DNA from 4 places in the Streptomyces sp. NBC_01384 genome. Region 1 is predicted to be linked to each of the others. Evidence: riboswitches for the same ligand, from Rfam matches in the RefSeq annotation. Region 1 holds a riboswitch; each other region holds the start of a gene.
What was found. A riboswitch is a leader RNA that binds a small molecule or an ion and turns the genes downstream of it on or off. The one in region 1 is predicted to bind cyclic di-AMP.
Positions count from the first base shown of each region.

Region 2: linked by a shared signal. The riboswitch ahead of OG747_RS32890 (M23 family metallopeptidase) and the one ahead of OG747_RS05245 (C40 family peptidase) in region 1 are both predicted to bind cyclic di-AMP.
Region 3: linked by a shared signal. The riboswitch ahead of OG747_RS26805 (transglycosylase family protein) and the one ahead of OG747_RS05245 (C40 family peptidase) in region 1 are both predicted to bind cyclic di-AMP.
Region 4: linked by a shared signal. The riboswitch ahead of OG747_RS23510 (M23 family metallopeptidase) and the one ahead of OG747_RS05245 (C40 family peptidase) in region 1 are both predicted to bind cyclic di-AMP.

Region 1 covers NZ_CP109559.1:1,203,186-1,210,749, forward strand. The annotation lists gene OG747_RS05230 (hypothetical protein) at 38-424, shown strand; gene OG747_RS05235 (ATP-dependent Clp protease proteolytic subunit) at 492-1,148, shown strand; gene OG747_RS05240 (hypothetical protein) at 1,156-1,461, shown strand; cyclic di-AMP (ydaO/yuaA leader) riboswitch at 1,855-2,041, shown strand; gene OG747_RS05245 (C40 family peptidase) at 2,045-2,518, shown strand; partial or broken gene OG747_RS05250 (LysE family translocator) at 2,792-2,920, opposite strand; gene OG747_RS05255 (ATP-binding protein) at 3,222-3,680, opposite strand; gene OG747_RS05260 (helix-turn-helix domain-containing protein) at 3,893-4,750, shown strand; gene OG747_RS05265 (DUF397 domain-containing protein) at 4,763-4,987, shown strand; gene OG747_RS05270 (8-amino-7-oxononanoate synthase) at 5,060-6,193, opposite strand; gene bioB (biotin synthase BioB) at 6,416-7,564, shown strand, end outside.
Region 2 covers NZ_CP109559.1:7,182,013-7,189,576, forward strand. The annotation lists gene OG747_RS32880 (M16 family metallopeptidase) at 1-1,300, shown strand, start outside; gene OG747_RS32885 (M16 family metallopeptidase) at 1,297-2,700, shown strand; cyclic di-AMP (ydaO/yuaA leader) riboswitch at 2,939-3,099, shown strand; gene OG747_RS32890 (M23 family metallopeptidase) at 3,112-3,876, shown strand; gene OG747_RS32895 (GntR family transcriptional regulator) at 4,081-4,776, shown strand; gene OG747_RS32900 (HPr family phosphocarrier protein) at 5,007-5,288, opposite strand; gene OG747_RS32905 (GNAT family N-acetyltransferase) at 5,466-7,564, shown strand, end outside.
Region 3 covers NZ_CP109559.1:5,799,024-5,806,587, forward strand. The annotation lists gene OG747_RS26775 (nucleoside triphosphate pyrophosphohydrolase) at 1-898, shown strand, start outside; gene OG747_RS26780 (globin domain-containing protein) at 1,202-2,425, opposite strand; gene OG747_RS26785 (cytochrome P450) at 2,577-3,833, opposite strand; partial or broken gene OG747_RS26790 (transglycosylase family protein) at 4,238-4,525, shown strand; gene OG747_RS26795 (hypothetical protein) at 4,435-4,932, opposite strand; gene OG747_RS26800 (hypothetical protein) at 5,120-5,314, shown strand; cyclic di-AMP (ydaO/yuaA leader) riboswitch at 5,497-5,659, shown strand; gene OG747_RS26805 (transglycosylase family protein) at 5,664-6,377, shown strand; gene eno (phosphopyruvate hydratase) at 6,675-7,564, shown strand, end outside.
Region 4 covers NZ_CP109559.1:5,103,052-5,110,615, reverse strand. The annotation lists gene lhgO (L-2-hydroxyglutarate oxidase) at 1-620, shown strand, start outside; gene trmB (tRNA (guanosine(46)-N7)-methyltransferase TrmB) at 904-1,800, shown strand; gene OG747_RS23520 (PrsW family intramembrane metalloprotease) at 1,864-3,276, shown strand; gene OG747_RS23515 (aldo/keto reductase) at 3,280-4,224, opposite strand; gene OG747_RS23510 (M23 family metallopeptidase) at 4,333-5,370, opposite strand; cyclic di-AMP (ydaO/yuaA leader) riboswitch at 5,382-5,539, opposite strand; gene OG747_RS23505 (PP2C family protein-serine/threonine phosphatase) at 5,795-6,859, opposite strand; gene OG747_RS23500 (hypothetical protein) at 7,077-7,466, opposite strand; tRNA gene OG747_RS23495 (tRNA-Met) at 7,555-7,564, opposite strand, start outside.

The sequences.
Region 1 (7,564 bases):
ACGCTCACTGCTGGGGTACTCGGGTTCGGCGGGGGCGGTGCCGGCCACCGGCGGGGCGACGGAGGCGCAGGCACAGGACACACAGGCACAGGAGGCCACCGAAGCGGCGATCGTCTTCTCCAAGGGCACCCGGTTCAAGGCAGAAGCCACCATCCCGTCCGACTCCGAGTCATCCGACCTCACCCTGACCTTCAGCATCGCGACCCAGGTGTCCGACCCGGCGAACAACATCACGCCAAAGGAGATCGCCGACCTCCTCAACGACCTCGCCACATCCCGCGGCCGGCCCCGGTCACCTTCTACGGCACCCCTGTTCCTACGGCACCCCCGCCCCGGCCCCGCTCACCTGAGTCACCCTCGCCGAATCCCCGCGGAGCAGCTCGCTCCGCGGGGATTTTCGCTGTCAGCCGAGCGACCCCCATGACCTTCTGTACGTCCTGTACATTTTTTACAGGAGCCCGTCAACGGTCCCCCAGTGGAAGGCGCGTGCCATGAATGAACCGTCCGCCCGCTACGTCCTGCCCGAGTTCACCGAGCGCACGAGTGCGGGGTACCGGACCCTGGATCCGTACTCGAAGCTGCTCGCCGAGCGGATCGTGTTCCTCGGGACGCCGATCGACGACACCTCGGCGAACGACGTGATGGCGCAGTTCATGCACCTCGAATACCTGGCACCGGACCAGGACATCTCGCTGTACATCAACTCCCCCGGGGGCTCGTTCAGCGCGATGACGGCGATCTACGACACGATGCAGTTCGTCAGCTGCGACGTGGAGACCACCTGTCTGGGGCAGGCCGCGTCGGCCGCCGCCGTGCTGCTGGCCGGCGGTGCGCCGGGCAAGAGGTTCGCGCTACCGGGGGCCCGGGTGCTGATCCACCAGCCGTCACTTCCCGAGCCGGTACAGGGGCAGGCGAGCGATCTGGCCCTCCAGGCCGAGGAGTTGATGCGCACTCGAGGGCTGCTGGAGGACATGCTCGTACGGCACACGGGGCAGAGTCCTGAACAAGTCGCCGCCGACATCGAGCGGGACAAGATCCTGGACGCGCAGGCCGCGTTGGCGTACGGACTGGTGGACGGGATCATCCCGAGCCGCAAGACCTCGCGCACCGCGCCCGGTGCGAGGAACGCCACACCCGACGCGAGGTGATCCGCCGATGGTGCCCGAACTGCCCCCGCTGCCCGCGCTGACGCGTGCCGAGGCCGAGTTGATCGACCGTTACCTCGACGTGGTCGACCTGCTCGGCCGCATCAACCCGGCCCGCCCCGGGGACACCTACCGCGGACTGCGCGCCGCCCAGGCGCTGGTCAGCAAGGCGACGGCGCTGCGCGACGCCCTCGCGCTGATGCACCAGCGGGGCGAGAGCGAGGTGCACGCCCCGACCCTGGCCCAGGCCCTGCGTGTCCTCGACGGCGAGCGACGCGCGGCCCGCGTCACGCTACCGCCCGGCTCCGACAGTTGACGCATCCACACCTCGCTCCCTCCCTCGGTCCCTCCCTGGGTCCGCCCCCGGGTCCATCCCGGGCCGCCGCACGCGCCGAGTCGGCGAAGCGTCCGGCCCGGGTTTCAAACGGACCAGATGGCGTACCCCCTGATGGAGTAGACACCGGTCCCTTCGGGGGCCCGCAAAGGTTGCGCAACGCGCGTAGCGCAGAGGCGGAATGAGGTGCTCCGGTGCTGGTACGGGCGTCGTCGGTGTCCCCAACGGCCCTCGAACAGAGGGGTGTCCACCCGAACGGGTGAGTGGTGAGTAACCCCACAAATCGCCGGTTCCGCTCGGATTTTCCGACTTCAATGCGTGAAGATCCCTTCCGACGACAAGCCCCCGCCACAACGGCGGGGCGGTCCGGGCGGACGCCGAGTCCTGCCGCTGCCCGGATGACCGGTCGACAGATGTGCATCGGCAGGAGTGGAGGACCCAGCACGACGGGCCGCCGGAGAGATCCGGGCGGTCCTTGGGGTGAAGCCGCAGTACGCGGCCGGGCTACTTCGCCAGTCCGAATCCGACAGGTCATCCTTCACAGGCGGCTGACGAAGGGTTGCGCATGACTGCGCTCAATCGTGTCCCGTCGCTGTGGACCCGGGCCGGTACGGCCTCGGCGCTCACCATCGCCGCCATGGGCGGCAGCCTCGTGGTCCCTGGCGTCGCGTCCGACGCCGAAGCGGCCACTCTGGCGACGAAGGCACTTCAGGTCGCGGCTTCCAAGAAGGGCTCCCCGTACCAGTACGGTGCCGCCGGGCCACGCCGTTTCGACTGCTCCGGGTTCACGCTGTACTCGTACAAGAAGGCGGGCAAGACGCTGCCTCGTACGGCCGCGGCGCAGTACAACAAGACGCACCACATCTCCGCCTCCAGCCGCAGAGCGGGAGACCTGGTGTTCTTCCACTCCGGCCGGAACGTGTACCACGTCGGCATCTACGCCGGGAAGGGAAAGATCTGGCACTCCCCGAAGACCGGGGAGGTCGTGAAGCTGCAGAAGATCTGGACGAAGAGCGTCTGGTACGGCCGGGTCAGCTGACCTGCCCGGGAGGGTGCCGGTAGTGGCGCCGGCACCCTCCCGGGACCCCGCCGCCCCTCGGGGCACGAGTGGTCTCGCCTCGGAGCGCGAGCAGCCTCGCTCGGGGGCGTCAGTCGTCCTCTCGCGAGGCGCGAGCCAACCTCGCCGGGGGGCCGTGCGCCCTCGGGTCTCCGCTGCCCGGCCAGGGGCTCCGCTGCCCGGCCAGGGGCTCCGCTGCCGGGCCAGGGGCGCGGGCGACCCCGCTCGGGGCCCCGAACCGGCCCCTGGGGCGCGCGCCACCCCGGCGACGGCCAGCGCCGTGTGCAGGAGCAGCCCGCCCGTGATCCCGAGCGCGCACACGACCCCGGCCCGGCGCGAGACCAGGGTGTTGCGTACGACGACGGTGAAGTCCGCGCCGGGCATGGTGGCCAGGACCGCGGCGACTCCGGTGGGGACGCGGCTGCTGGAACCGGGAGATCTGCGTCGTACGATCTCCGTCGTCCACCGGACCGACGACCGGCCCGCACCGGCGGCCGAGGCCTTCCGGGCCCTGCTGCGCGGCGCCTTCGGACGCGCGGCACAGCAGAGGCAGGAGCAGTAGAGCCAGGGCCCACTTGGGCAGGACCGGCTTGGCGAGGACCAGCAGGACAGGACCGGCAGGACAGAACTGGCGACAGGACCGGCAGGACAGGATCGGTGGAGAGCAGGCCAACTGAGCCGCTCCTTACGGCTCTTGTGGCCCCCCGGCCGTGACCGGGTGGGCCGACAGGGTCCAGGGCAGCTCGATGGAGACCGTCTTGCCCCCTTCCCGGGTGGGCCGGACCACGAGTCTGCCGCCGCACTCGGCGGTCAGCCAGCGGATGATCACCATGCCCCGCCCGTTGTCCTGCTGGACAGCGGCGGGCAAACGTTTCGGGAAGCGCGGATGGCTGTCGGTCACGCCGATGCGCAGGTGTTCGTCTCGGTCGAGCCGGACGGCCACCGTGAAGGTGGGCGACTGCCCGAAAGTGTGCTGGACGGCGTTGGTGGCTAGTTCTGACACGATCAGGCGTACGGTGTCCGCGACTTCGGCGTCGCTCGGCAGGCCCCATTCGGCCAGCACATCGGCGACGAATTTCCGGGCCGCGGAGACCGAGGCGGGATCGCTCGGCAGAGTGACGGATGCTTCCTGGTGATCTGCCATGGCGACGTCGTCCCTTTCCCACGGGACCGGAGTCCGACACGGAGCGGATGGTTCGAGTACGGTCCCGAACTGGTGCTTCGCGCCAGACTGCCATTACTGGGCCGGTCACGGGTGCGATCCACCGAGATATGCATATATCTGTCGCTCGATGCGGTGAACTCTGCGACGGCAGAGCGTATTTGGGCGGCTCGGAAGGAGTAAGGAGTACGGCCATGCAGCACGGTCCCGCGGTGCGCCGCCGCAAGCTCGGTGCCGAACTGCGCGCGCTGCGCGCCGGGGTGGGAATCACGAGTGGTGAGGCGGCCCGTCTCGTCGGCTGGCACCAGTCGAAGGTGAGTCGGATCGAGACGGGCATCAGTGGGGTGAAACCGGCCGACGTGGAGCGCCTGTTGGACGCGTACGCCGTCGCGGAGCCCGAATTACGGGAGCTCCTGGTCGGGTTGGCCGGCTCCGAGGGCAACGGGCGGCACCACTGGTGGCACGCCTACCGCGGGGTCCTTCCGCCGACCTACCGCGACTTCATCAGTCTGGAGTCCCAGGCCAGCGGCATGCGCACGCTGGAGACCACGGTGGTGCCGGGGCTGCTCCAAACGCCCGAGTACGCCCGCGAGGTGACCCGGGTCGCCGTCGGCGGACTCGAGGACGGCAAACTCGACGCGCTCGTCGAGGTGCGCCTCGCCCGGCAGGACGTACTGCGTTCGAATCCGCCGCTGGAACTGACCGCGGTCCTGGACGAGGCGGTGTTAAGACGTGAGGTCGGCGGGCCGGAGGTCATGGCACGGCAACTGGACCGGTTGAGAGAGGCCGCCGCCCTTCCTCAAGTGCGGCTTCAGGTCCTGCCGTTCGCCGCGGGGGCGCACATCGGCGTTACCGGGCCTTTCGTTATCTTCTCATTTCCGAACACAAGCGATCTGGATGTGGTTGTTCTCGACCACTTGACGAGTAGCCTCTACCTCGAACGGAAAGAAGACCTTCAGGCCTACACCGAGGCCTTCAACGCCCTTCAGTTCCACGCCCTTTCACCCGAGGACTCGTTGGACTACATCGCCGGGATAGGTGACGGCGCGTAAGGAGGCACCCCCATGACTGCATTGCCTCGGTACGTACCCTCCAGTACTTCACTCCGCGACCTGCGGTGGCTGCGCAGCAGCCGCAGTACGGGAATGAACAACTGCGTCGAGACGGCCCGACCCGGCCCAGGCCCCTGGGCCGGACTCGTCGCCGTGCGCGATTCCAAGAACAAGGCGGGCCCTGCCCTGCTCTTCACTCCTGCGAGCTGGGAGGGCTTCATCGCCGGACTGAGCTGACCCCCACCCAGTCACCCCGCATTCAGCCGTCCCTCACCCCATTCGCCCCCACCCAATTCATCCCTCGCCCGTTCACCGATTCCGGCTGATCACCTCCACGGCGTGCTCGATCTGCGCGTCGGTGAGGTCCGCGCGGGCGGTCAGCCGCAGCCGCGAGATGCCGTCCGGCACGGACGGGGGCCGGAAACAGCCGACGGCGAGTCCCGCCTCCCGGCAGTCCGCCGCCCATCGCACGGCCCGCTCGGGTGACGGCGCGCGCACGGAGACCACGGCGGCGTCCGGTCGTACGGCTTCCAGGCCCTCGGCCGTCAGCCGGGTGTGCAGCGCCGTCGCCACCTCACGGGCCCGGGCGGCGCGCTCCGGCTCGCGGCGCAGCAGCCTGAGCGCCGCGAGGGCCGCGCCCGCGGCCGCGGGCGCGAGCCCGGTGTCGAAAATGAAGGTGCGCGCCGCGTTGACCAGATGGTCGATGACCGGGGCGGGGCCGAGGACGGCGCCGCCCTGGCTGCCGAACGACTTGGAAAGCGTGGCGGTCACGACGACGTCCGGGGCGCCCGCCAGCCCCGCGGCGTGCGGCGCGCCTCGGCCGCCATCGCCCAGGACGCCGAGCCCGTGCGCGTCGTCGACGAGCAGCGCGGCTCCGTGCTCACGGCAGGCGGTCGCGAGTTCGGCCAGCGGGGCCGCGTCGCCGTCCACCGAGAAGACCGTGTCGGACACGGCGACGGCGGGACCCTCATGCGTGCCGAGCGCCTTGCGAACAGCGTCCGGGTCGGCGTGCGCCACGACCTGTGTCGTACCTCGGGCCAGTCGGCAGCCGTCGATGAGCGAGGCGTGGTTGCCCGCGTCCGAGACGACCAGCGAGCCGTGCGGCGCGAGCGTGGTCACGGCGGCGAGATTGGCCGCATAGCCGGAGGAGAGGACGAGCGCGGACTCGAAGCCGCAGAAGTCGGCGAGCTCCCGTTCGAGTTCGCCGTGCAGTTCGGTCGTGCCGGAGACCAGCCGGGAGCCAGTCGCTCCGGCGCCCCAGCGGCGGGCCGCTTCCGCCGCGGCCGCCGTGATCTCGGGGTGGCGGGCGAGTCCGAGGTAGTCGTTGCTCGCCAGATCGAGGAGAGGTGAGTCGGCGGCGCGCGGGCGCAGGGTGCGGACGAGTCCGGCCTGCCGGCGCTGGTGCGCCTGCTCGTCGATCCACGCGAACGGCGATCCCGCCATGCTGGTGCCTCCGGGCCCTGAGAGTGGTCGTGAGCGAGTCATGACGATCGTCATGAGGTTGCTCATGAGGGTGGTCATGAGGGTGGTCGCTTTGTAGGCAGTGCACAGACCCTAGCGGGGCGGCCCGCCGCCCAGGATGTGGCAATACCCACACGTCGAACCGTCTCTGTTGTGCAAACTCTCCTTGGCCTCAGCGGCACGTATACGTCAGGATCGGATCTTATGGACCTGCTGAACACGCTGGTGGACAAGGGGCTTCGGCGCGAGCTGCCGACCCGTGACGAGGCGCTGGCCGTGCTGGCCACGTCCGACGACGACGTGCTCGACGTGGTGGCCGCGGCCGGAAAGGTCCGCCGGCACTGGTTCGGCCGTCGAGTGAAACTCAACTATCTGGTCAATCTGAAGTCCGGTCTGTGCCCCGAGGACTGCTCGTACTGCTCGCAGCGGCTCGGCTCCAAGGCCGACATCCTCAAGTACACCTGGCTCAAGCCCGACCAGGCCTCGCAGGCCGCGGCGGCCGGGCTCGCCGGGGGCGCCAAGCGGGTCTGCCTGGTGGCCAGCGGCCGCGGTCCGACCGACCGTGACGTGGACCGGGTCTCCGACACCATCAAGGCGATCAAGGACCAGAACGAGGGCGTCGAGGTGTGCGCCTGCCTCGGTCTGCTCTCCGACGGCCAGGCCGAGCGGCTGCGCGAGGCGGGCGCGGACGCCTACAACCACAACCTGAACACGTCCGAGGGGACGTACGGGGACATCACGACCACGCACACGTACGCCGACCGGGTGGACACGGTCCAGAAGGCGCACGCGGCGGGCCTTTCCGCCTGCTCCGGCCTGATCGCGGGCATGGGCGAGTCGGACGAGGACCTGGTCGACGTCGTCTTCTCGCTCCGCGAGCTCGACCCGGACTCCGTTCCGGTGAACTTCCTGATCCCCTTCGAGGGCACCCCGCTCGCCAAGGAGTGGAACCTCACCCCGCAGCGCTGTCTGCGCATCCTGGCGATGGCCCGTTTCGTCTGCCCGGACGTCGAGGTCCGCATCGCGGGCGGCCGCGAGGTCCATCTGCGCACCATGCAGCCGCTGGCCCTGCACCTGGCCAACTCGATCTTCCTGGGCGACTACCTCACCAGCGAGGGCCAGGCCGGCAAGGCCGACCTGGAGATGATCGCGGACGCCGGGTTCGAGGTGGAGGGCGCGGGCGAGGTGACGCTGCCGGAGCACCGTGCGACGGCCGGCGGTGGCTGCGGTTCGCACGCCGAGACCGGCTGCGGCTCGCACGCGGATGCCGGGTGCGGGTCGCACGCGGGCGGCGGAGTCTGCGGTTCCGTGCGGGTGAAGGAGGAGCAGCCCTCCGAAGCACGGACGGATCTC
Region 2 (7,564 bases), 6.0 Mb from region 1:
CGAGCACCGCCTGGCCAACGGCCTGCGCGTGGTGCTCTCCGAGGATCACCTGACCCCGGTCGCGGCGGTGTGCCTCTGGTACGACGTCGGCTCGCGCCACGAGGTCAAGGGCCGTACCGGCCTTGCTCACCTCTTCGAGCACCTGATGTTCCAGGGCTCGGGCCAGGTGAAGGGCAACGGCCACTTCGAACTGGTGCAGGGGGCCGGCGGCTCGCTGAACGGCACGACCAGTTTCGAGCGCACCAACTACTTCGAGACGATGCCCGCCCACCAGCTGGAGCTCGCCCTCTGGCTGGAGGCCGACCGCATGGGCTCGCTGCTCGCCGCGCTCGACGACGAGTCCATGGAGAACCAGCGGGACGTCGTCAAGAACGAGCGCCGGCAGCGCTACGACAACGTGCCCTACGGCACCGCTTTCGAGAAGCTGACCGCGCTTGCCTACCCTGAGGGCCACCCCTACCACCACACCCCGATCGGGTCGATGGCGGACCTGGACGCGGCTACCCTGGAGGACGCCCGCGCCTTCTTCCGCACCTACTACGCGCCGAACAACGCGGTGCTCTCCGTAGTCGGGGACATCGACTCGGAGCAGGCGCTCGCCTGGGTCGAGAAGTACTTCGGTTCCATCCCCGGGCACAGCGGAAAGCCCGCCCCGCGCGACGGCTCGCTGCCCGACGTCATCGGCGAGCAGCTGCGCGAGGTCGTCGAGGAGGAGGTCCCGGCGCGTGCTCTGATGGCCGCCTACCGGCTCCCGGAGGACGGCACGCGTGCGTCCGACGCGGTCGACGTGGCGCTCACCATCCTCGGCGGCGGTGAGTCCTCCCGGCTCTACAACCGGCTCGTACGCCGCGACCGCACCGCCGTCGCGGCCGGGTTCGGCATGCTGCGGCTCGCCGGAGCGCCCTCCCTGGGCTGGCTGGACGTGAAGACGTCCGGTGACGTCGAGGTCCCGGTGATCGAGGCCGCCGTCGACGAGGAGCTCGCCCGGTTCGCCGAGGAGGGCCCCACGGCCGAGGAAATGGAGCGCGCCCAGGCCCAGTTGGAGCGTCAGTGGCTGGACCGGCTCGGCACGGTCGCGGGCCGCGCCGACGAACTGTGCCGGTACGCCGTTCTGTTCGGCGACCCGCAGCTCGCCCTGACCGCCGTACAGCGCGTCCTCGACATCACCGCCGAGGAGGTCCAGGAGGTCGCCAAGTCCCGCCTGCGCCCCGACAACCGCGCGGTGCTCGTCTACGAGCCGATCGCTGCCGAGACCACTGACGCCGAAGGCACCAGCAACGACGAGGAGGCGGCGAAGTGACCGAGCTCGCGACCATGGAGTTCCACCCGCAGCCCCAGGCGGGCCGGCCCAAGCCGTGGGCCTTCCCCGCCCCCGAGCGCGGCACGCTGGACAACGGCCTGACCGTGCTGAGCTGCCACCGCCCCGGCCAGCAGGTCGTCGCCGTGGAGGTGCTGCTCGCCGCGCCGCTGGAGGCCGAGCCCGCGGGCCTCGACGGCATCGCCACGATCATGGCGCGTGCCTTCTCCGAGGGCACCGACAAGCTCTCCGCCGAGGAGTTCGCCGCCGAGCTGGAGCGCTGCGGGGCCACCCTCGACGCGCACGCCGACCACCCCGGCGTACGGCTGTCGCTCGAGGTGCCCGTCTCGCGCCTGCCCAAGGCGCTCGGTCTGCTCGCCGACGCCCTGAGGGCACCGGCGTTCGCGGACAGCGAGATCGAGCGGCTGGTGCGCAACCGGCTCGACGAGATCCCGCACGAGACGGCCAACCCGGCCCGCCGAGCCGCCAAGGAGCTCTCCAAGGAGCTGTTCCCGGCGACCTCGCGCATGTCGCGCCCGCGCCAGGGCAGCGAGGAGACCGTCCAGAAGATCGACTCGGCGGGCGTACGCGCCTTCTACGACCGGCACGTACGCCCCGCCACGGCCACCGCCGTGATCGTCGGCGACCTGACCGGCGTCGACCTCGACGAGCTGCTCGCGGAGACGCTGGGCGCCTGGACCGGTTCGTCCGCCGAGCCGCGCCCCGTGCCGCCGGTGACCGCCGACGACACCGGCCGCGTGATCATCGTGGACCGCCCCGGCGCGGTCCAGACGCAGCTGCTCATCGGCCGTGTCGGCGCCGACCGGCACGACCGTGTCTGGCCCGCCCAGGTGCTCGGCACGTACTGCCTCGGAGGCACCCTCACCTCGCGCCTGGACCGTGTCCTGCGCGAGGAAAAGGGCTACACCTACGGTGTGCGGGCGTTCGGCCAGGTCCTGCGTTCCGCCGCGCCTTCTCCCTCCGGGGGGGCCACCGGTATCGCCATGCTCGCCATCAGCGGCTCCGTGGACACCCCGAACACCGGCCCGGCGCTCGACGACCTGTGGAAGGTGCTGCGCACCCTCGCCGCCGAGGGCCTGACGGACGCCGAGCGCGACGTCGCCGTGCAGAACCTGGTGGGGGTGGCGCCCCTCAAGTTCGAGACCGCGGCAGCCGTCGCGGGCACGCTTGCCGACCAGGTCGAGCAGTATCTGCCGGACGACTACCAGGCGACGCTGTACCAGCAGCTCGCCGCGACCGGCACCGTGGAGGCCACCGCGGCCGCCGTGAGCGCCTTCCCGGTGGACCGCCTGGTGACCGTCCTCGTCGGTGACGCCGCGCAGATCCAGGAGCCCGTCAAGGCCCTCGGAATCGGTGAAGTGACCGTCGTGACGGCGGAGTAGAGGCGGGGTAGAGCGCGGGGGAGTACCGCACGACTTCGTAGGGGCCCGGGTGACTGAAGAGTCGCCCGGGCCCTCTTTCGCCCGGACTTCGTCCCCAAGATGTCCGTATTGGTAGGGAGGTTGCCTGTCTGCCCTGTGGCATGCACTACAAAAGCCGTGATCCGTTTGTTGATTGAAAGATGCCCCGTTTAGCGTCGGTCCGGCTGTTCGTCAGGCAGTGCGCCGCGCCCGCGGCACCGGACAGTCATCGCCGAGTCCCCGTACGGCGCGAGCCAGGGGAGCCGGGGACCCATACGCAGTCCCTGGGGTGAATCGGACGCCCTCCCAGGAGGGGGTCCGTAGGAGACCTTCCTGCTCCGAACCCGTCAGCTAACCCGGTAGGCGAGAGGGAAGGAAAGGACCAGCCTCTCCATGGCGTTCACCTGTGGCCCCGGGAAACACCGTCGTCCGAGCCGCGCGAAGCGCACCACCTCGAACGCCGTCGGCGTCGCCGCGCTCACCACCACCGGCGTCATCGGAACCCTGGCCGCCCCGGCGCTCGCGGCGGACGCCTCCGTCGAGCAGACCGGGCTCAACCAGGCCATCTCGATCGGTGACTCGGTCGCCGCCAAGATCGACGCGCAGGCCGCCGCCCAGCAGCACGCCGCCGACGAGGCCGCCGCGAAGAAGAAGGCCGAGGAGGCCGCGCGGAAGAGGGCCGCCGAGGAGGCGAAGAAGGAGCGCGAGGCCAAGGAGCACGCCGCCCGTGCCGCCGAGCGCAAGCGCCTCAACACCTTCGTCCTGCCGATCACCGGCTCGTACATCTCCACCGGCTACAAGACCGGCGGCAGCCTCTGGTCCTCCGGCACCCACACCGGTGTCGACTTCCACGCCGCGTCCGGCACCTCGGTCCACGCGGTCGGCTCCGGCACGGTCGTCACGGCCGGCTGGGGTGGTGCCTACGGCAACCAGATCGTCCTCAAGATGCACGACGGCACCTACACGATGTACGGCCACCTGTCGTCGATCGGCGTCTCCGTGGGCCAGACGGTCACCCCGGGCCGGCAGATCGGCCTCTCCGGGGCCACCGGCAACACCACCGGGCCCCACCTCCACTTCGAGGCACGCACGACATCGGAGTACGGCTCCGACATCGACCCGGTCGCCTACCTCCGCTCGCACGGAGTGAACGTCTGACGACGTGAACGTCTGACGACCGGCGTCAGAACTTCCGAAGCCCCGGCTCACCCGAGCCGGGGCTTCGTCGTTTCGAACGGCTGTCTGTCCAAAAAATATCCATGGATTCCGGCCCGCCATCGGAAATTCCGGCTCTCTGCAATAGAGTCAATGAACAAGCGTCAATCGACCGCGTTTCGCGGGGATTAAGGCGGAGGTCCGGTCATGCGCATTCCCGCGCACTCGGTATGCACGGCGATCCGTGACGACATCGTCGCGGGTGTCTACGAGCGCGGCAGCCGGCTCACCGAGGAACTGCTCGCGCGCCGCTACGGCGTCTCGCGCGTCCCGGTGCGCGAGGCCCTGCGCACCCTGGAGGCCGAGGGCTTTGTCGTCACCCGTCGACACGCGGGCGCGTGCGTCGCGGAGCCCACTGAGCAGGAGGCCGCGGACCTGCTGGAGATGCGCATGCTTCTGGAGCCGCTGGGCGCCGCCAGAGCCGCACAGCGGCGCACCGAGGCCCACCTCAAGGTGTTGCGAGGCCTGGTCAGACTGGGGCAGGAGCGGGCCAGGAGGGGGAACAGCGAGGATCTGCGCTCGCTGGGCGGCTGGTTCCACGAGACGCTCGCGCAGGCCTCCGGAAGCCCCGCGCTGACCTCCACGCTGGCCCAGCTGCGGCACAAGATCGCCTGGATGTACGCGGTCGAGGCGCCGGCCAATCCGGCGGAGTCCTGGGCGGAGCACGGCGGGATCGTGGACGCGGTGGCGCGCGGCGACAGCGAGCGGGCGCGGGCGGTCACGGCGCTGCACACCGAGCGCGCGACGGTCGCGCACCGGCTGCGTTTTCCCGGCGGGGGAGATCGTCCGGACCGTGTGAGGACTTCGCAACATCCCGTAAACATGACGGGCCTGCGTCATTAACACCGGCGCCGTATACAAAGAGGGGTAATTCGCGGGGGATTACTTTCGCTGCCCGTAATTCGGAAAAGCGAAGGGCCCGCCCGATGTTTTCAGGCGAGCCCTTCACTATGTATGGGGGGCGTCTTTTGATGTGAAGAGCACCCCTGCCATCAATTGAGGAACCCCCGCGGCGAGCACCCCGCTCCGCGAGAGCGGCGCCGGCTCAGGCGCAAAAGGGGGCGGCGGGATCTTCAGACGGTCTCGGGGAGCTCCTCGAGACCCTCCGCCACCAGCTTCGCCAGCCGGTCGAGTGCGATGTCCGCACCCTCGGCGTCCGAGGCGAGGACGATCTCCTCGCCGCCCTGGGCGCCCAGGCCGAGGACCGCCAGCATGGAGGCCGCGTTGACGGGGTTGCCCTCCGTCTTGGCGATCGTCACGGGGATACCGGAGGCCGTGGCCGCCCGGACGAAGATGGAGGCGGGACGGGCGTGGAGGCCCTCGGCCCAGCCGACGTTGACGCGGCGCTCAGCCATGTGATGCTGCCCTTCAGGTGTTCAGGGTTGTCTAGACCAGTGTTCCACACGTGAAGCGGGTCCGGAGCAGGCGTTGATCCTGTCCCGAACCCCGCATCGGACCCCGGCCTGGATCCGACTTGGGTGCCCCTAGCCTGCCTCGCGCCGTTGTCGGACGCGAGCCGTACTCTGGGGCCCATGCAGACCTCGTCGGACCGGCACGAGTACCCCTCCCACTGGGAGGCCGACGTGGTGCTGCGCGACGGCGGCACCGCTCGCATCAGGCCCATCACCGTCGACGATGCCGAGCGTCTGGTGAGCTTCTACGAGCAGGTCTCGGACGAGTCGAAGTACTACCGCTTCTTCGCGCCCTACCCGCGCCTGTCCGCCAAGGATGTCCACCGCTTCACGCACCACGACTTTGTGGACAGGGTGGGACTCGCGGCCACGGTCGGCGGCGAGTTCATCGCCACCGTACGCTATGACCGGATTAATGCCGACGGCCTGCCCGCCTCCGAGCCCGCCGACGAGGCCGAGGTCGCCTTCCTCGTGCAGGACGCCCACCAGGGCCGCGGGGTCGCCTCGGCCCTCCTGGAGCACATCGCGGCCGTCGCCCGGGAGCGGGACATCCGCCGGTTCGCCGCCGAGGTGCTGCCCGCCAACACCAAGATGATCAAGGTGTTCACGGACGCCGGATACCAACAGAAGCGGCACTTCGAGGACGGCGTCGTACGCCTGGAGTTCGACCTCGAACCCACCGACCGGTCGCTCGCCGTGCAGCGCGCGCGGGAGCAGCGCGCCGAGGCCCGGTCCGTGCAGCGGCTGCTCGCACCCGGTTCGGTCGCCGTCATCGGCGCGGGGCGCACACCCGGCGGGGTGGGTCGCAGTGTCCTCACCAACCTTCGCGACGCCGGGTTCACCGGGCGCCTGTACGCCGTGAACAAGGCGCTCCAGGAGAAGGAGCTCGACGGAGTTCCCGCCTACCGCTCCATCAAGGACATCAGCGACCTCGGCGAGCCCGTCGACCTCGCGGTCGTCGCCGTGCCCGCGCCGTACGTCCCGGAGGTCGTCGCGGAGTGCGGCGAGCACGGGGTGCAGGGGCTCGTGGTCGTCTCCGCCGGATACGCCGAGAGCGGTTCCGCAGGGCGCGAGCGCCAGCGCGCACTCGTCCGCCAGGCGCGTACGTACGGGATGCGCATCATCGGGCCGAACGCCTTCGGGGTCATCAACACATCCCCCGAGGTGCGCCTCAACGCCTCGCTCGCGCCAGAGATGCCGCGCCCCGGACGGATAGGCCTGTTCGCCCAGTCCGGTGCGATCGGGATCGCCCTGCTGTCCCGGCTGCACCGGCGCGGCGGCGGCGTCACCGGGGTGACCGGCGTATCCACCTTCGTCTCCTCCGGGAACCGGGCGGACGTGTCCGGCAACGACGTACTCCAGTACTGGTACGACGACCCGGACACGGACGTCGCCCTGATGTACCTCGAATCCATCGGCAACCCGCGCAAGTTCACCCGGCTCGCCCGGCGGACGGCGGCGGCGAAGCCGCTGGTCGTGGTCCAGGGCGCGCGGCACGCCGCCGCTCCGCAGGGGCACGCCGTACGGGCCACGCGGTTGCCGCACGCCACGGTGTCCGCGCTGCTGCGGCAGGCCGGGGTGATCCGGGTCGACACGATCACCGAGCTGGTCGACGCGGGGCTTCTGCTGGCACGCCAGCCGCTCCCGCCCGGCCCCCGGGTGGCGATCCTCGGGAACTCGGAGTCGCTGGGGCTGCTGACGTTCGACGCGTGTCTCGCCGAAGGGCTTCGGCCGCTTCCTCCGTTGGATCTGACCACGGCGGCTTCGGCGGCGGACTTCCACAGGGCGCTGGCGAAAGCGCTGGCCGACGACAGGTGCGACGCGGTCGTGGTGACCGCCATACCGGCGGTGGGGGAGACGTCGGCCCAGGACGCGGCCCTGGCAAAGGCCCTGCGTTCGGCCTCGGCTTCGGCCCCGGCGAAGCCGGTGCTCGTGGTGCACGTCGAGCTCGGGGGGCTCGCGGAGGCGCTGTCCGCGGCGGCCAGTACCGCACCACAGGCGGCCTCCGCGGCACCCGGCGCCGACCGGGCGCTCCGACCCGCGGAACGCCTGGCCACTCCGGTCAGCGGTCCCCCGGAGGCGAACCGTCGTCTCATCCCCGCCTACCCCGCCGCCGAGCGCGCCGTCCGGGCCCTCGCCGAGGCGGTGAGGTACGCCCAGTGGCGGCGGGAGGTGGCCGAGCCCGGCAAGGTGCCCGAGTACGAGGACATCGACGAGAA
Region 3 (7,564 bases), 4.6 Mb from region 1:
CTGGCAGGTGCTGCGCGCCGCCGACCAGGTGCTGTGCGCGGACGGCGCGCATCCGCAGCTGCCGTATCTGCGCGAGGCGGGCATCACCGTCGACGAGGCGTCCCCCGACGCCCAGGACCTGGTGGACGCCTGTGCCGACGGCCGCACGGTGGTCGTCGTCGCCACCGGCGAGGGCGAGCCGCGCCTCACCGACGGCCTGGCCCGGCTCGCCGGCTCCGGCCGCATACAGATGCCGGACCTGGAGCTGCTCCCCGCCTCTTACGACCTGCCGGGCGCCCGTCTCCTCGACCTCGTCCAGGTCATGGACCGCATTCGCGTCGAGTGCCCCTGGTCGTCCCAGCAGACCCACAAAGGTCTCGCGAAGTACGGGATCGAGGAGGCGTACGAGCTCGTCGAGGCGATCGAGGAAGGTGACCGGGACGAGCTCAGGGAGGAGCTCGGCGACGTCCTGCTCCAGGTGGTCTTCCACGCCCGGATCGCGGAAGAGGACGTGGAGACTCCCTTCTCCATCGACGACGTGGCCGGCGGCATCGTCGCCAAGCTGATCCACCGCCACCCGCATGTCTTCGGGGACGAGACGGCCACGACCCCCGAGGAGGTCAAGGAGCACTGGCTGCGCACCAAGGCCGTGGAGAAGCGGCGGACGTCCGTGACGGAGGGGATACCACTGGGCCAGCCGGGCCTGGCCCTCGCGGCGAAGCTGGCCTCACGGGTGCGCACGGCGGGACTCGAGGTCGAAGTGCCGCGCGGCGAAGGCGTCGGCTACGAGCTGCTGGCGATGGCCGCGCGGGCGGAGGCCGAGGGCGTGGACCCGGAGGCGGCGTTGCGGGCGGCTGCGCGGGCCTACCGGGACGCGATCCGGGCGCGGGAGTCTGCCGGGGCGGCCGATGACGACTGAGGGCCGGGGCGAGGGCGAGGGCGAGGGGCTGGTTCATGGGCCTGCTGCCCGAGGCCTGTTGCCCGAGGGCTGCGAGGCCGCGAGGCTGTCGGGCTGTCGGGCTGTGGGGTCGAGGGGCTGACGGCCGGCTGATTGGCCTGTTCGCCCGCCGTCGGCCGGGCGTGCCGGGCCCCGTTCCCGGCGCCACGCCGGGTGATGCGCCACGCTGCTTAACAGCCCGGGGCCTGATGGTTCAGGTTCATGGCCTGTCGCTGTGAAGGCCGGGGTCTGATCGCTCGTGGACCCGCTGCCCCGGAGACGGGGTTACGCGCTCGGGGCGCGGCTCGCCGGGTTGTGCCAGTTCGGTTGAGGCCGGCCGAGGAGCCACTCCGCCGCGCCCAGCGGGCGGGGACGGGCCTCTCCGGTGGGGGCCAGGAGGTCGCGGTAGATCCGTTCGGGCGGGGTGCCGAGGGTGGGGAGGACCTCGGTGATCTCCTCGACGAGCTGGGGCGGGCCGGCGACGTAGACGTCGTGGCGGGTCCAGCCGGCGCGGTTGCCCAGCGCGGTCAGCAGCCGTTCGGTGGCCTGGGTCCTGGGGCGGCCGGGAGCGGGGGTGATGAAGGTGACGGCGAGGCGCGGCAGCCGGGCCTGCAGGCGTTCCACGGCGGAGCGGTCGTAGAGGTACGAGGTGTCGCGGGCGACGAGGAACAGCCGGGCCTCGTGCGTGGTCTCGTGCGTGGCGTCGAGCTGTTGCAGCAGAGCCTTGACGGGGGCCCAGCCGGTGCCGGCCGCGATGAAGGTCAGCGGGCGTTCCGCGGGCGCCCGCAGGGTCAGTCCGCCGCCGGGCGCGCCGAGCCGCAGGACGTCACCCTTCCGGGCCTGCCGGACCAGGGCGGTGGACAGCACCCCGTCCTCGACCTGACTGATGTGCAGGTCGACGGTGTGGTCGGCGCGGGGTGCGTTGCCGAGCGAGTACGGGCGCCAAATGCCGGGCAGGTGGGGGACGTTGACGCTGACGTACTGGCCGGGGCGGTAGCGGAGCCGGTGGTGCGGGCGCAGGGTCAGTACGACGAGGTCGTCGCTGTGCCGGGTCCGGGACACGACCTCGGCGTCCCACCAGGGCGGTTCGCCCCCGCGCTGTGCCTCCCAGGCGCCCTGGAGCATGACGTTCGCGATCGCCCCGTACGCCTCGGCCCAGGCCTTCTCGGCCTCCGCGTTCCACGCCGACCCCGCGACGACGGCGAACGCGGCGATCAGGCTCGCCCCTACAGCCGCGTAGTGCTCCGGCTCGGCCAGATACTTGCGGTGGTCCCGCCCCAGCTCCCGTAAGTACCCCGGCAGTGCCGGGTCCTCCAGTCGTTCCAGCACATACGTGAGTGCCGCGAATAACCGGTCCCGCTGTCGTTCCATGTCCTCAGGGAAGTCCAGCGGGAAGAGCCCGCGGACGTCCGGATGGTGCCGGAAGAGATGCGAGTAGAAGTACTTGACCGCGAACTCGGCCCGTCTCTCGACGACCGCGAAGCTGGATCTGAGTATTTCGGGGTCCACGGCGCGAATTTAGGGAGCGGGCGTTCCATGGAGTCAAGGAGAGGGAGATTTAAGGATAGTCTGGGGTGAAAGGGTTATTGGCGGGCGAATGCCGGAAACCGCCGCGGCCGGTGACCGGGAGGGACCACCCCAGCGAGCTGATCCACACCTGTCAGGCGGCCGTGAATTCCACGGGGAGGTTTCGCAGCCCACGCATGATCAGACCGCCTCGCCAGCGCAAGTCCGCGGGATCGGCGGCAAGCCGGAGGTCGGGCAGACGGCGCAGCAAAGTGGCCAGAGCGGTGCGGCCTTCGAGACGGGCGAGCGGGGCGCCGATGCAGTAGTGGATGCCATGTCCGTAGCCGAGGTGCTGGTTGTCCCTGCGAGTGAGGTCGAGCGTGTCCGGTTCGTCGAAACGCGCGGGATCGCGGTCGGCAGCGGCGAGGACCACGAGTACGGGATCACCCGAAGCGATTCGTTGTCCACCCATTTCGAGGGCTTCGGTCGCGTAGCGCCAGGTGGCCAGCTCGACAGGACCGTCGTATCGGAGAAGCTCTTCGATGCTGGTATCGAGCAGTTCCTGTTCGCCACGCTCGATCGACTTCTGTAGTTGCGACCGTTGCTCCGGGTTGCGCAGCAGCGCATACGTGCCATTGCCGATGAGGTTGATAACCGTCTCAAAACCGGCGAACAACAGTACGAAACACATGGCCGCGGCTTCGTTCTCGGTGAGGTGCTCGCCGTGGTCGGAGGCGCGGATGAGCCCGGAGATGAGGTCTTCGCCGGGGCCGGGGTTATCCGGGAGAGCCTCCCGCTTGCGGTGGATCAGCTCCGCGAGATAGGCGCGCATCTTCTTGACCGACCGGGCGACACCGCCTCTCGGCCCTCCACCGTGCCGGATCATCATCCCCGCCCAGTCCCGGAAGTCGTCCTGGTCCTCGCTGGGGACACCGAGCAGGTCGCAGATGGTGTAGATGGGGAGGGGGAACGCGAACTCGTGGATGAGGTCGGCACTTCCGGTCTGCGCGAACTGGTCGATGAGGCGGTCGGTCAACTCTTGGACGCGGGGGGCGAACTCGGCGACGCGACGGGGGGTGAACGCCTTGGAGACGAGCCGCCGGAGCCGCGTGTGGTCCGGCGGGTCGATGTTGAGCAGGTGGGTCATGAGGTTGGCGCTGCGCTCGCCGGGGATGCCCGTCTTGCTCTTGCCGCGGGCGTCGTCGGAATGGTGCACGGGATTCTTGGAGAGCCGCTGGTCGGCGAGCGCCTGTTTGGCGTCCGTGTACCGAGTCACAAGCCACGCCTCGACACCGCTGGGAAGTGTGGTGCGGTGCACGGGTGAATGCTCGCGGAGCGATGCGTAGGCAGGGTAGGGGTCGGCGGCGAACTCCCAGGTGAAGAGTTCAGGTTCGAAATGTGGGGCGTTCACGGGGTGACGGTACCGGGAGTCACGTTGCGTTGCGTGGGCGAGGACTCCGACGGATGGCTTGACCAACATCCGGAAGTCACCGTCTATGAGTCCTACGTGGACGAAGCCGTGTCCGGGGCCATGGAGAGCCGACCCGAGATGGACCGTCTCGTCGCTGACGCACACCAAAAGCGCTTCAACCGCGTCCTCGTCCCCCAGGGTCGACCGCGCGTGTCGGAGGCAGGCCGGAGGTGCGTCGGAGCCGTGCCGGGGGCTGTCGCAAACCTGACGCATCATCAACTCTGTGATCTTCACGTGATCTGCGCTGCATCGACTTGTGACAAGTGATCGGGTGCGGATACGTTCACTCGTCAACGCGGCTCATCCGCCGCGTAGTCACCTGCTGTCACGCGAAAGGCTTCCGCATGCTCTCCGGGAACGGCCGCCATCGTCGCCCCCGTCAGGCCCCGGCCCTCATCGTCGCGGCAGGAGTGACCGGATCGGCGATCGCGATCCCGTTGCTCGGTGCCGCGAGCGCGCACGCGGCCGACGGCACCACCTGGGACCGGGTCGCGGAGTGCGAGAGCGCCGGCCAGTGGAGCGCCGACAGCGGCAACGGGTACTACGGCGGGCTCCAAATGAGCCAGGCCGACTGGGAGAAGTACGGCGGCCTCAAGTACGCGCCGAGCGCCGACGAGGCCAGCCGCTCGCAGCAGATAGCCATCGCCGAGAAGGTGCTCGACGGCCGGGGTCTCGTCGCCTGGCCCACCTGCGGACCGCTCTCCGGACTCAGCAAGAAATCCGGTGACGTCGCGGTCGACACGGGCGTGGCGAACGACTCGTCGAGCACACCCGATGCGTCGAGCTCGTTCAGCTCGTCCAGCTCCACGAACTCGACGAACTCGACGAACTCGACGAAATCATCGAGTTCGAAGGGTTCGTCCACTTCGTCTGGTTCATCTGGTTCGTCCGGTTCATCAGGCGACGCGTCGCCGTCCGGTTCGCCGTCATCCGATTCGTCTTCATCTGACTCGCCTTCGTCCGTTTCATCCCCGAATGCGACCGAGAGCACGACGAAGGCCGCGACCGGCGACACCCAGGGAACCGACAGCTCGGCCACGGATGGGACGAAGAGCAGCGACTCGGACAACTCCGGGCAGAACGATGACTCTTCGACTACGTCCGAGGGTGCGACGACCGGCGCCGGACGTCACCGCGGCGGCAGCGCCGACGAGAGTGCGACCGACAGTCTGCTGGACGGTCGTACCGACGACGCCTCCGGCCGGCATGCCTCCCGCGACTCCGGTGTGTCCCGTGAGGTCATCGACGGTTTGTACGTCGTTCGTATCGGAGACAGCCTCTGCACCATCGCCGACGCCCTTGATCTCGAAGGCGGATGGACCGAGTTGTACGACACGAACAAGAAGACCGTCGGCGTCGACCCGAACCTCATCCTTCCCGGTCAGAGCCTTGCAGTTGGTGCTCAATCGGGCGAAAAGTAGGGGCAGTTCACGTCATGGTTCGTCGTGGAATGTCCGGTTTGGCGCGAGTGAGATATGGATCTCAAAGGCCCTGATCGTCTTTGGAATTCACCGGATCGACTGCTTACGGTCATCACCGCTCGCCACAGCGGGCCCCGACGGTCGCAACGCCGAATCCTGCCAACGGCCGCACGGGAACAGTCGACGCGTCAGCGCCGTAGGCAGGAGCGGGGGACCCAAGGTAAGCGCCGCGCCCGGTAGTTGACCGGAGCGGCTTGGGGTGAAGCCGTGCGCCCAGAGCGCACGGCCGGGCACTCACCCGCCCGAACCCGACAGCTCACCTCGCAGGCGTCGGTGAGGGGATCACTCCATGCTGCTTTCCAGCAAGGGCAAGCACCGCCGTCCGAACAAGGCCACCCGTATCGCCACGCTCGCCGGTGTCACCGGCATCGCCATCGCCGCCCCGCTGATGGCGGCCGGCAGCGCCTCCGCCGCCACCACCTCCGAGTGGGACACCGTCGCCCAGTGCGAGTCCGGCGGCAACTGGTCCATCAACACCGGTAACGGCTACTACGGCGGTCTGCAGTTCTCGGCCTCCACCTGGGCCGCGTACGGCGGCACCGCGTACTCCTCCACCGCCGACCAGGCCTCCAAGTCCGAGCAGATCACCATCGGCGAGAAGGTCCTCGCCGCGCAGGGCAAGGGCGCCTGGCCGACCTGCGGCACGGGTCTGTCGAGCGCCGCGTACACCGGTGGTGCGAGCGGCACCCCGTCCAGCCCGTCCACCCCCTCCACCTCTTCGGGCTCTTCCAGCTCGGCGAGCGCCGGTACCACCCGGTCGGCGGACACCGCGGCCTCCCGTTCGGCGACCCGCCCGGCCGTCGAGAAGACCGTGTCCACCCCGACCGGCAAGAAGGTCAAGAAGGGCGACGGCGCGTACAAGGTCGTCAAGGGCGACACCCTCGGCTCGATCGCCGAGAAGAAGAAGGTCAAGGGTGGCTGGCAGCAGCTGTTCAAGCTGAACAAGGACATCATCGACGACGCGGACTTCATCTACCCGGGTCAGCAGCTGCACCTCGGCTGATGATCGGCAGCTTCGCCCCAGCTGAATGACAGGTCCCTCATAGAAGGGGTCTCCACACTGGAGACACCGATGAGGACCACCCCCCGTCCCCACGGGCCCCCCGCTCCGGTGCGTGTTCCCCCGTACGCACTGGAGCGGGGTTTTTTGTTTCCGTTTTTGTTCCGTTCTGAAACAATGTGTACGTTCAGTTCTGCCCAAAGGGTGGGCGACCGGCTGGCCGATCCCCCCGGGGCGGTTAGGCTCATGTCGCGGAGTCATCACAGGTTCCGCGTTACCCGCGTCACATCCCAGAAGGAGATGCTCGTGCCGTCCATCGACGTCGTCGTAGCCCGGGAAATCCTGGACTCCCGAGGCAACCCCACGGTCGAGGTCGAGGTCGGCCTCGACGACGGCAGCACCGGTCGTGCCGCCGTCCCGTCCGGCGCCTCCACGGGGGCCTTCGAGGCCATCGAGCTCCGTGACGGTGACCCCAACCGTTACGGCGGCAAGGGTGTCGAGAAGGCCGTCCTCGCCGTCATCGAGCAGATCGGCCCGGAGCTCGTCGGCTACGACGCCACCGAGCAGCGCCTGATCGACCAGGCGATGTTCGACCTGGACGCCACCGACAACAAGGGCTCCCTCGGCGCCAACGCCATCCTCGGCGTCTCGCTCGCCGTCGCGCACGCCGCTTCCGAGGCGTCCGACCTCCCGCTCTTCCGCTACCTGGGCGGCCCGAACGCGCACCTGCTGCCCGTTCCGATGATGAACATCCTGAACGGCGGCTCGCACGCCGACTCCAACGTGGACATCCAGGAGTTCATGATCGCCCCGATCGGCGCGGAGTCCTTCTCCGAGGCCCTGCGCTGGGGCGCCGAGGTCTACCACACCCTCAAGAAGGTGCTGAAGACCAAGGGTCTGTCCACCGGCCTGGGCGACGAGGGCGGCTTCGCCCCGAACCTGGAGTCCAACCGTGCCGCGCTCGACCTCATCCTCGAGGCCATCAAGCAGGCCGGTTACATCCCCGGCGAGCAGATCGCGCTCGCGCTCGACGTCGCCGCGTCCGAGTTCTACAAGGACGGCAAGTACGAGTTCGAGGGCAAGTCCCGCTCGGCCGCCGAGATGACCGAGTACTACGAGGAGCTCGTCTCCGCGTACCCGCTGGTCTCCATCGAGGACCCGCTGTACGAGGACGACTGGGCCGGCTGGAA
Region 4 (7,564 bases), 3.9 Mb from region 1:
GGCGTGTGCTGGTCAATTGCGCGGGCCTGCACTGCGACGAGATCGCGCGCCTGGCGGGGGACGACCCGCGCATGCGGATCGTCCCCTTCCGCGGCGAGTACTACTCACTGGCGCGCCCTGAGCTGGTGCACGGCCTGGTCTACCCGGTTCCCGACCCTGCCTTCCCGTTCCTCGGCGTGCACCTGACCCGGGGTGTCCACGGCGACGTCCACATCGGGCCCAACGCGGTGCCCGCGCTCGCCCGGGAGGGGTACGGGTGGGGGGTCGTCCGGCCCCGCGAGGTCGGCGCGAGCCTGGCCTGGCCCGGGGCCTGGCGGATGGCGCGGCGGCACTGGCGGTACGGGGCGGGGGAGCTGCGGCGGTCGGTGTCGAAGACGGCGTTCACCACGGCCGTGCGGCGGTTGCTGCCGGCGGTGACGCCGGACGATCTGATACCGGCCGCGGCGGGTGTTCGGGCCCAGGCCGTACTTCGGGACGGAGCGCTGGTGGACGACTTCCTGATCGAGGAGGGGCCGCGCACGGTGCACGTCCTGAACGCCCCGTCCCCCGCCGCCACCGCCTCCCTCCCCATCGGGAGAGAGATTGCCCGGAGGGCGCTGGGGGCGTTGGCGGGGGTGTAGGGGGCGGGAGCGTAAGGGGCGGGGGTGCAGGGGGCCAGGTGCGGCGCATCCGGGGCACGTTTCTTCGCCCCCGCCGCCCCTACCCGTGCCCTCCCGTACCCGGGGCTCCGCCCCCAGGCCGGCCCCGCCAGGGGGCGCTACGCCCCCTGGAACCCCGCATCGGCCTGAACGGCCTCGTGCTCAGACGCCGGACGGGCTGAATGATGCGGCCCGGGGCCCGGGGCGGGTGGGGGCGGCGGGGGCGAGAGAGCGGCGCGGCGGGCGCCGTAAAATCGGGTTCACTGTGGCTGATTCCCTTGACTCCCCCGAAGAGCCCCGGCTCACCTCCTCCACCGGCGGCACCACCAGCGGCGCCACCGAAGGCTCCCCGAGGCATCTACGCGCCAAGGGGGAGCCCAGGTTCCCCGACGGGCCGATGGCCGACCCCGCCGGGTCGCACTTCGAGCGGCGGATCCGGAGTTTCCAGCCGCGGCGCAGCCGGGTGACGGCCGGGCAGGCGGACGCGTTGCAGCGGCTGTGGCCCAAGTGGGGGCTCGACATCGACGGGCAGCGGGTGATCGATCTGGCCGAGCTGTTCGGGGGTGAGCGGCCCGTCGTGCTCGAAATCGGGTTCGGGATGGGCGAGGCCACCGCGCAGATGGCGGCGGAGGACCCGGACACCGGCATCCTCGCCGTCGACGTGCACACGCCGGGCCAGGGCAACCTGCTCAATCTCGCCGACCAGAACGGACTGTCCAACATCCGGGTCGGCAACGGCGACGCGATCATCCTGTTGCGGGAGATGCTCACGCCCGACTCGCTCAGCGGGCTGCGCGTGTACTTTCCCGATCCCTGGCCCAAGAAGCGGCACCACAAGCGGCGGCTGATCCAGCCGGAGTTCCTCACCCTCGCCGCGACCCGCCTCAAGCCGGGCGCGCTGGTGCACTGCGCGACCGACTGGGAGCCGTACGCCGAACAGATGCTGGAAGTCTTGGGCGCACACCCGGACTTCGAGAACACCCAGCCGGACGGCGGTTACGCGCCCCGTCCGGACTTCCGGCCGCTGACCCGTTTCGAGGGCCAGGGACTGGACAAGGGTCATGTGGTGAACGACCTGCTGTTCCGACGCGTACAGAACCCCGTACAGAACCCCGTACAGCACCCCGTACAGCACCGAGACCAGCACACATCCGGCGACTGAACACCCGCGGACGACATCAGGCAGCGTCGCGGGCAGCGCCCCTCCCTCGTTAGGGTCAATGCCGTGGCCACCTTTCCCGCGTACCCCACGTACCCCGGCGGTCCCACCGGCGGCCCGGCCGACGGCGCGCCGCGGCACGCGCACTGGTGGCGGCGGAAGTCGGTGCGCTACGGCGCGCCGATCACCCTGCTCGCGCTCTCCGGGCTCGTCATCCTGGCCCTGGTCCGCCAACAGACCGGCACCGAGGGCTTCCTGGTGGGCCTCGGCCTCGCCGTACTGCCCGTCCCGCTCCTCGTCGCCGCCTTCCGCTGGCTGGACCGGGTGGAGCCCGGCCCCTGGCGGAACCTGCTCTTCTCCTTCGCCTGGGGCGCCTGCGCGGCGGCGCTGATAGCGATCGTCGCCAACAGCTTCGCGACCAGATGGATAGAGACGGCGACCGCCGATCCCTCCAGCGCGGACACCCTCGGCGCGACCGTCATCGCGCCCATAGTCGAGGAGTCCGCGAAGGCCGCCGCCGTACTGCTGATCTTTCTCTTCCGTCGGCGGGACTTCACCGGCATCGTCGACGGGGTCGTCATAGCCGGGGTCACCGCGACCGGCTTCGCCTTCACCGAGAACATCCTCTACCTCGGCACCGCCTTCGGCACGGACCAGCTCAGCGGCGACCGCGGACTGGCCTCCGTCACCGCCGCGACCTTCTTCGTCCGCGTCGTGATGTCACCGTTCGCGCACCCGCTGTTCACCGTGTTCACCGGCATCGGCTTCGGCATCGCGGCGCAATCCGCCGAACGCCAGCACCTGCGCCGCGTCCTGCTGCCCCTCGCCGGGCTGCTGCTCGCGATGGGCATGCATTCCATGTGGAACGGCTCGTCGAACTTCGGCGAGTACGGGTTCTACGCGGTGTACGGCGCGTTCATGGTGCCCGCGTTCGGGCTGCTCACCTTCCTCGTCATCTGGACGCGGCAGCGGGAGCTGAAGACCGTACAGACCGAACTTCCGGCGTACGCCGCCGCCGGGTGGCTGACCCCGCCCGAGCCGTATGTGCTCGGTTCGATGCGGGCGCGGCGGCTGGCCCGCGACTACGCCGCCCACCACTTCGGCAAGGAGGCGGCGCGCTCGGTCGCCCAGTACGAGGCGTACGCGACCTCGCTCGCGTTTCTGCGGCACCGGGGGCGCAGTGGCCGCGCGAACGCCGACTTCGTCGTACGGGAGCGGGAGTTGCTCCATGAGCTGTGGCGCCGCCGGGAGGTCGCCCGCCCCTCCCTCGCGTACGCGGCCCGGGCGATGGCCCCGGCCGTCCCGGTGCCGACACAGGTGCCGATGCAGGTGCCGCCGCCGTGGCCCGGGTACGGCTACGGCTACGCGCCGATACCCGGGCAGCCGTACCCCGCCACCGCGACGCCGTACCCCGCCACCGCGACGCCGTATCCCGCACCGGCGACGCCGTATCCGGCGTACAACTCCTCTCAGGCGTAGGCCTCAGGCGGACGCTTCCGTCAGCTTCGCGAGCTCCGCGTCCGTCAGGTTCAGGTCCGCCACGCCCAGCAGCGCCGGAAGCTGTTCCACCGTCCGCGCCGACGCGATCGGGGCCGCGACCGTCGGCCGGGCGGCGAGCCAGGCGAGGGCGACCGTGGCGACCTCGGCGTCATGGGCCTGGGCGACCTCGTCGAGGGCGGCGAGGACCTTCAGGCCCCGCTCGGTCTCCAGGTGCTTGCCAGCGCCCGCGGCGCGCGCGGAGTCGACCGTCGTGCCCGGGCGGTACTTGCCGGTGAGGAAGCCGGACGCGAGCGCGTAGTACGGGACGGCGGCCAGGCCGGTGCGGGAAGCGACCTCCTGGAGCGGGCCCTCGTAGGTGTCGCGCGAGACGAGGTTGTAGTGGGGCTGGAGGGCGACGTAGCGGGCGAGGCCCTCGCGGTCGGAGAACTCCACGGACTCCGCGAGCCGCTCGGCGGAGATGTTGGAGGCGGCGATCTCCCGGACCTTGCCGGCCCGGACCAGTTCGTCCAGCGCGCCGATGATCTCCTCGACGGGCACCGAGGTGTCGTCGAAGTGGGTGTAATAGAGGTCGATGTAGTCCGTGCCCAGGCGGCGCAGCGAGGCGTCGGCCGCCGCCTTGACGGTGCTCGCGGACAGCCCCTTGTACTGGGGGTGGCTGCCGACCTTGGTGGCGAGGACGACGTCGGAGCGGTTGCCGCGCGCGGCGAACCACTTGCCGATGATCGTCTCCGATTCGCCGCCCTCGTTGCCGGGGACCCAGGAGGAGTAGGCGTCGGCGGTGTCGACGAAGTTGCCGCCCCCGGCCGTGTACGCGTCGAGCACGGCGAAGGACTGCGCCTCGTCGGCGGTCCAGCCGAAGACGTTGCCGCCGAGGGCGAGCGGGAAGACCTCGACGCCGGAGGAACCGAGCTTGCGGAGAGAAGTCATGCCTGACTTCAACGCCCGTACCGGACGGCCGTATTCCACATTCCGCATTCCACCTGCGGGCCCGGCCCGCCGGAGGGATCAGGAATCAGGCCCGTCGCGCCGGAAGGATCAGGGGTTCAGGCCCTTGCTCTGCAGCCACGCCATCGGGTCGATCGCGTCGCCGCCGCCCGGGTGGACCTCCAGGTGCAGGTGCGGCCCGGTCACATTGCCGGTCGCGCCCACGCGGCCGATGATGTCGCCGGTGGCCACCTTCTGCCCCACGCTGACGCTGATGGACGACTGGTGGCAGAACCACAGCTCGGTGCCGTCGTCGAGGGTGAGGATGGTGCGGTAGCCGTACGCGCCGGCCCAGCCCGCCTCCGTGACGGTGCCGCCGTGGATCGCCTTGATCAGCGTGCCGGTGGGGGCCGCGAAGTCGAGGCCGGTGTGGTAGCCGGAGGACCACATGGAACCGGGGTCACCGAAGCGGCCGGTCAGGGTGTACGAGGAGGTCGGCAGCGAGTAGCTCTTGGCGAGCTCGGCGAGGCGCGCGGCCTCGGCCTTCTGCTTGGCCTCTTCGTCCGCCTTCTTCTTCGCGGCGGCGACCTTGGCCTCGGCGCCGTCCTTCTCCTGGGCGGCCAGCGTGACCGCCTTCTTCGCGGCGGCGGCCTCGGCGGCGTCCTGGGCCGCCTTGTCGACCTGGTCCTGCTGCGACTCGGCCTGCAGGATGATGCGGGCGCGCAGCGCCTCGCCCGCGTCCTTGTTGCCCCGCGCGGCGTCGGCGCTGCTCACACCGGCGCTGGTGAGCGGGGTGGCGGAGGCCTTCGGCGTGCTGGAACCGCCGTCGGATATCAGCGCCTTGGCCGATTCGGTGACCGAGGAGAAGTCGGGCAGCGAGATGGAGACCGGCGGCTTGCCGGGCGCCGCGGTGGCCATGCCGCCCGCGCCGACGGCGGCCAGGACACCGACGCCCAGAACCGTGGAGCTGCGGGCGAGTCCGCCCCCGCGCTGCTTGGAGACGCGATGCCGGCCGCGGACGGGAAGGACGGAATCCTCGGTGGGGTTCCACTCCTCCCAGGGGCCCTCGTCCTTGCCGTAGGCGTAGCCAAAAGTCTGGGTGTCGTTCGGCGCGAACGAAGTGGGCTGGGCGGGCCGGTTGGACGCCACTTGGGCGTGCTCCTTTCCTTCCTTCTCGCCTACCGGGTTAGCTGACGGGTTCGGAGCAGGAAGGTCTCCTACGCGCGTCGACCCACGGTGTCTCCACCGTGAAAGACGCTCGATTCACCCCAAGTTGATGGTTCCCCGGTTCCCTTGCGGGATTCGGCGCGTGCGCACGGAGCCGACTCTTGTGACGGCTGGGACGACCGCGCTGCGTTATCGAACGTTAATAGACCCGGGTACCTGATTCCAAGCCGTTCGCACTGATCATTAACCACTCTTGGCCAGGACTTACAGGTCACGAACGGCGAAAATCGGACGACTTGACCACGCGTCACTACTTCCGGGTCACTTGACAGCGTGTCAGTTGTCATGCGGAGGGGAACCGCCCGATCACCCCTCGTGACAACGATCGAGAAGTCCTCCGCGGCGGCTACGGCCGTCGTACGGCGAGCAGCGCCATGTCGTCCGTCAGGACGCCGCCCGTGTGCCGGCGGACCTCCTCCGCGAGCGTGGCCAGCAGTGCGTCGGGGCCGGGGAAGACGCGTCCGGCGAGGCGCGCGGCCGGATCGTAGAAACGGCCGTGCGCGTCGCGGGCCTCGGACAGCCCGTCCGTGTAGAGGAGCAGCGTTGCCCCGTGCGGGAACGCCGCCTCTTCGGCGCGGTCCGGCCAGCTGCCCAGCTCACCCATTCCGAGCGGCAGCGCCGGGTTCGCGGCGGCGAGCGTGACCAGCGTGCCGTCCGCGTGCAGGAGCAGCGGCGGCGGGTGGCCGCGGTTGACGATCCGTACGACCGCGCCCTCGTGCGGGATCTCCGCGAGGACGGCGGTGGTGAACCCCTCGAAGGCGTCGAGGCCCTCGCGCCGGGTGCCCTCGCGGGCCAGCGCCCGCTCCAGCCGCTGCGCCACCGCCTCCGGCGTCGCCTCCTGCTCGGCCGCCTCCCGGAACGCCCCGATGACCACCGCCACGGCGGCCACCGCGCCCATGCCCTTCCCGCGTACGTCGCCCGCCACCAGCCGTACGCCGTGCGGGGAGTCCTGCACCGCGTACAGGTCACCGCCGATGAACGCGCCCGCCTGCGCGGCCTCGTAGCGCGCCGCGACCTCGACCCCGCCGATCCGCTCGTCGGGTTCCGGCAGCACGGCGCGCTGGGCCGCCTCGGCGATCTCGTGGGCCGAGGCGAGCCGTTCGCCCGTGCGGCGGACCAGGATATTGATGAGCACGGCCAGCACGGCGACCGTCACCATCGTGATCACCTCGGTCATCGCGACCACGCGCAGTACGACGCCGAGCCTGACGTGGATCGAGAGCACCGCGACGACCGCCGCGGTGCCGGTGAGCACCGTGCCGCGCAGCGAGAAGAGCGGCGCGGCCACCAGCGGCGCGGCCGTGAAGAGGGGCCCCGCGGTGAAGGCCGACGGGGTGAAGTAGTCGTGGAACGCGCCGACGGCGATGAGCAGCGCGGGCAGTACCCGGACGAAGCTGCGCGCATACGACATCCGGCTCCGGTCCGTCTCGACCCGGCTGGGCGCCTGCTCGTCGTACGGCTCGTCGCACGACTCCCCGCACAGCCGTTCGTACGACTCGTCGTCCGGCTCGTCAGCCCGCTGCACACCTCCTCGCTGCCCCACCCGTCCAGGTTTCCCGGAGCGGGGGCGGCAGGCGACCGGTGTGGCCCGACCGGGGGACACGCGTGGCGGGCTGGGTACGTACGCCCTACAGCTCGGCCCCCGGCACCCCAGTGCGCCGCAGCCCGTGCAACGCCCTCGGTGCCCTCGTCGCCCTCGTCGACGATGTACAGCCGAAGAAGTACGCGCGGGCCCAGGACAACCCCGGCGCCTGCCGCGTCCGGGGCTCCCCTCGCGGTCCTTTCCGCTCCCCGGTCTGCGCGGCCATGTGATGCTCGTCCGTGGCGTGTTCGGCGTCCGCCGGGCCGCCGCATCCGTGGTGGTCCCCGGCCGGGGCGACGACGGTCCCGCCGTGCGGCACGAAGTCGTGGCCGCCGTGGCAGGCCCCGAGGAACAGGGCGCCCGCGGCGAGCAGCAGCGCGAGCGCCGGGCCGCGCCGCACCAGCCACCGCAGACGACTCGCAGCGGGACGACTCATAGTGACCAGAAGACTACAGAACGTCGGGGCGGCAGGGAAAAAACCAAGGGCCGGAACTCGTTTCCGAGTTCCGGCCCTTGGCCTTCAGTAGCGGGGAC